Regions from separate parts of the Mesorhizobium bavaricum genome, predicted to be linked through region 2. Evidence: predicted binding sites of a transcription regulator. Region 2 holds the regulator's gene; the other holds the start of a gene.
What was found. The regulator PhoB, encoded in region 2, activates phosphate uptake and scavenging genes when phosphate is short. The targets are predictions, from matches to a motif close to TGTCATNNANCTGTCAT.
Positions count from the first base shown of each region.

Region 1: the regulator PhoB is predicted to act here: its motif matches at 1,032-1,048, upstream of AC1RZR_RS26665 (LTA synthase family protein).

Region 1 covers NZ_CM165566.1:5,426,225-5,428,681, forward strand. Annotated here, with positions in the region: gene fabD (ACP S-malonyltransferase) at 1-809, opposite strand, end outside; gene AC1RZR_RS26665 (LTA synthase family protein) at 1,063-2,457, shown strand, end outside.
Region 2 covers NZ_CM165566.1:1,739,633-1,742,089, forward strand. Annotated here, with positions in the region: gene pstB (phosphate ABC transporter ATP-binding protein PstB) at 1-576, shown strand, start outside; gene phoU (phosphate signaling complex protein PhoU) at 602-1,309, shown strand; gene phoB (phosphate regulon transcriptional regulator PhoB) at 1,329-2,018, shown strand; gene AC1RZR_RS08540 (ROK family protein) at 2,031-2,457, opposite strand, start outside.

The DNA of each region.
Region 1 (2,457 bases), 3.1 Mb from region 2:
AACCATTCCACCGTCTCGCGCCAGCGCACGCGGCCAGTAATCTGTTCAACCAGACGCCGCGCAATCTCGTCGGGGTCGATCGAGGTCGTCACCGACACGTTGGAGACGACTGGGACGACCGGCACATTCTTGGCCACGCCAGCCAGGGCTTCCCGCATGACGTTCGCGGCCGGCGCCATCAGCGCCGAATGGAAAGGCGCAGAGACCTGCAGCATCAGCGCGCGCTTGGCGCCCTTGTCCGTGCAGAGCCTTGCCGCCAGTTCGACCGCTGCCTTGGCGCCGGAAATCACCAGTTGGCCGCCGCCATTGTCGTTGGCGATCTGGCAGACAGAGCCGTTGCCAGCCCCTTGGGCCGCCTCGGCGCAGGCGGCCTCGACGTCAGCCTGTTCCAGTCCGATGATCGCCGCCATGGCGCCCTCGCCGGCCGGCACCGCCGCCTGCATGGCATTGCCCCGGATGCGCAGCAGCCGGGCGGCATCGGCAACCGAAACGAAGCCGGCGGCCGCGAGCGCCGAATACTCGCCCAGCGAATGGCCGGCAACATAGGCAACCTTGCCCTTCAGCGAGAAGCCGCGCGATTCCAGCGCCCTGATCGCGGCCAGCGACACCGCCATCAGGGCAGGCTGCGCATTGGCGGTCAGCGTCAAAGTCTCCTCCGGCCCTTCCCAGATCAGCTTCGACAGGTTCTCGCCGAGCGCGTCGTCAACTTCCTGGAAGACCCTGCGCGCTTCGGGAAATGCTTCGGCGAGATCCTTGCCCATGCCAACAGCCTGGCTGCCTTGTCCGGGGAAAGTGAGTGCAACGGCCATGCGAGGGCTCCCAAGGGCTGGTTTTGCTTGCCTGATAGACGGGTTTTTCTTGCCTGTGACGCAAGGCAGGCCGCCAAGTCAAGCCCAGTTCGACCCCGCCGGGCGGCATCATCGCCGTCCGAATGCCTGTTCCAAAAGGCTTCCTGGCGATCACTCCTGATGAAAACCGCTCACGAATCGTTTGCTGGCTCTTCTTATTTCCGCCACAGGCGCTAGCTTTCGGTGACAATAATATGACAATCGAGTGACGTGTTTGTCGCTGGGTGGGGAAGTTAAGGTGACAAAGAGTTCGAAACGCGCCGCCAAGGCGGCGCCACAGTTCCTGGAAGACGATCCGTCCACCGGCTACCTGCCGGGCAGGACATGGCCGGTCGTGCGCTATGGACTGATCAGCCTGGCAATCGCGGCCGTCCTGGTGTTTGCCATCGAATTGATCGTGCGTGGCGACTTTGCCGGCACAGTCTCCTTCTTCCTGCAGCCGCTCAAGCCGGGCTGGACCACCATCGTCGTGTTTGCTCTGATCCTGATCGGCCTCGATGCCGTGCTCGGCCGCAGCCACCAGAGCCTGATGATCGTCGCACCGTTGACCCTTTCCCTTGCCTTCGTCGGCCACCAGAAGTCACACTATCTCGGCGATCCGCTCTATCCCACCGATTTCCTCTATGCCCGCCAGATCTTCGCGCTGCTGCCGCTTCTGGTGCGCGACCGGCCGATCACCGCGCTCGCCATGGTGGTAGGCATCGTCGCCGGCCTGTCGCTGCTCGTCTATGGCTGGCGGCTGTGGCGCCGCAAGGTTCCGGCGCTCAGCCGCAAGGGTCGCCTTGCGCGGTTGACGCTGGCTGTGCCGCTGCTCGCCTTCTTCGTTTCGATCATGGATTACGCCACCTTCTCCTGGACCAGGGACCGGCTGCAGATCATCCCGATCATGTGGGACCAGAAGGAAAACTATGCCTCCAACGGCTTTGCCCTGGCCTTTGCCCTCAACGTGCCGATGGCGCATGTCTCGGCGCCGCCGGGCTATTCCGACAAGGCAGTCGCGGCGATCGACCGAAGCGATGTGACCGCCTCGGTGCCGGCCGAGAAGCCCGACATCATCATCGTCATGAGCGAATCCTTCTGGGATCCGACCAAGCTGCCCGGCGTCACCATCACCCCCGACCCGATCCCCAATGTGCGGGCGCTGCGCTCCGGCTCGATGTTCTCGCCCGAATTCGGCGGCATGACCGCCAACATCGAGTTTGAGGCGCTGACCGGTTTCTCCAACGCATTCCTGCCGGCCGGCAGCATTCCCTATCAGCAATATGTGCGCACACCGACGCCTTCGCTCGCGACTTTCCTCAAGAGCGAGGGTTACCGGGCGCGCGCCATCCACCCCGGCACCAACTGGTTCTGGAACCGCGGCGCGGTCTATGCCGATTTCGGCTTCAACGATTTCAAATCCGAAGAGACGCTGCCGCCCATGCAAAAGCGCGGTCCGCTGGCATCCGACGCGGCGATGACCGACGAGATCATCAGCGAGGCCGACGCCAGCGACGAACCGGTGTTCTTCTTTGCCGTCAGCCTGCAAAACCACGGCCCCTACGAGCCGAACCGCTATTACAATCCGACACACACGGTGCAGGCACCGATCAGCCAGTGGGCGCGCGAA
Region 2 (2,457 bases):
ACCGCCGAGGGTCAGGTGCTGCTCGACGGCCAGAACGTTCTGGACCGCTCGCAGGACCTCAACCTTTTGCGGACCAAGATCGGCATGGTGTTTCAGAAGCCGACGCCGTTCCCGATGTCGATCTATGAAAACATCGCCTTCGGCGTCAGGCTCTATGAGAAGCTCAGCAAGTCGGAGATGGACGGCCGCGTCGAGCAGGCGCTGAAGCGTGCGGCTCTGTGGACCGAGGTCAAGGACAAGCTCAACGCCAGCGGCCTCAGCCTCTCCGGTGGCCAGCAGCAGCGGCTCTGCATCGCCCGAACCGTGGCGGTGAAGCCGGAAGTCATCTTGCTCGACGAGCCGGCCTCGGCGCTTGACCCGCTGTCGACCGCCAAGATCGAAGAACTGATCGACGAGTTGCAAGCCGACTACACGATCGTCATCGTCACCCACAACATGCAGCAGGCGGCGCGCGTGTCGAAGCAGACTGCCTTCATGTATCTGGGCGAACTGGTCGAGTTCGACCGCACCGAGAAGATCTTCACGTCGCCCCGCGAGAAGCGCACGCAGGACTACATCACCGGCCGCTTCGGCTGAGCTCAGGCATACGAGGGACAGGATCATGGGCGAACACACAGTCGCTTCTTTCGACGAGGATCTCGGACAGATCAGCAGGCTCATCAGTGACATGGGCGATCTCGCCGGCTCGATGGTCGGTGGTGCCACCAAGGCGCTGCTGAATTCCGACAACGCGCTGGCACAGCGCGTTGTTTCAGACGACGCGATCATGGACGCGCGCCAGCGCGAGCTCGATGACCGCGCCATCACGCTGATCGCCAAGCGGCAGCCGATGGCCGACGATCTGCGCCATGTCGTCGGTTCGATCCGCATGGCCGGCGATCTCGAACGCATTGGCGACCTTGCCAAGAACATCGCCAAGCGCGTCGGCACCGTCGGCCTCAGCGTCACGCCGCGCGACCTGTCGCATTCCATTGACGGAATGGCGCAGCTGGTGCTGATCCAGGTGCAGGGTGTCATCGAGGAATATGCGGCGCGCGACGCCGCGGCCCTGGCGAAACTGCGCGCAGACGACGAGCGCATCGACGTCAAATACACCTCCGTGTTCCGCGAACTCCTGACCTACATGATGGAAGACCCGCGCAACATCACCGCCTGCACGCATCTTCTGTTCTGCGCCAAGAACCTCGAGCGGATCGGCGATCACGTCACCAACATCGCGGAGAATGCGTATTATGTTCTGACCGGTACGCAGTTGCCCGCCAATCGTCCGAAGCAGGACGAGACGACAATGTCCGCGCCGGCGGCATGATGACAGGGGTGACCAGTCGATGATCGCGCCACGCATCATGGTGGTGGAGGACGAAGAGCCGCTGGGCGTGCTGCTCCGCTACAATCTGGAGTCCGAGGGTTACCAGGTCGAGGTGGTGACGCGCGGCGACGAGGCCGAAATCCGGCTGCAGGAGAACGTCCCCGACCTTCTGGTGCTCGACTGGATGGTGCCGGCGGTTTCCGGCATCGAACTCTGCCGCCGGCTAAGAATGCGTCCCGAGACCGAGCGGCTGCCGATCATCATGCTGACCGCGCGCGGCGAGGAAAGCGATCGTGTGCGCGGCCTCTCGACCGGCGCCGACGATTATCTGGTCAAGCCGTTCTCGACCCCCGAATTCATGGCCAGGGTCAAGGCGCTGCTGCGCCGCGCCAAGCCGGAAGTGCTGTCCAGCGTGCTCAAGGTCGGCGACATCGTGCTCGATCGTGAATCGCACCGGGTCTATCGCAAGAAGAGCGAGATCCGGCTCGGACCAACCGAGTTCCGCCTGCTCGAGTTCATGATGCGTCATCCCGGTCGGGTGTTTTCGCGCAGCCAGCTGCTAGACAATGTCTGGGGCGAGACGATCTACATCGACGAGCGCACGGTGGACGTGCATGTCGGCCGGCTGCGCAAGGCGGTCAACAATGGCCGCATGCCCGACGTCATCCGTACCATTCGTGGGGCGGGATACGCGATCAGGGAAGATTGACTCCCGTCTGATTCACGCGACGTTCTTGCCGACGATGCCGGATCTTGTGTGAGTGCCAAGCGCGAAAATTTCCTGGTCGACGAAGGTCAGTGCGCGCATGGCGCAGCCTTCGCGGATCAGTGGCAGTTCGTTCGGCTCGGTGTCGAAGGAAATCGATTTCGAGTGCTGGCCGCCTGCGGTCTGGGCAATCGCCTCGCGCAATGCCGGCTCGATCAGGTCGAAGGCCGCGGCGCTGACACCGACCATGGCGACCGGCGCCGGATCGATCAGCGCGAAGAGGCTGCCGAGACCGTAGCCGAGCGCTTCGCCGGCCTTGCGATAGGCCTCGCGCTCGGGTCCATCGCTTTCGCGGGCCGCGGTCGCCAGGGCGCGCATATCGGCGTCGCTGACATCGGCGACTGGTTCTGCGTCCTCACTCATCTGCCTTGCGTTGCGCCAG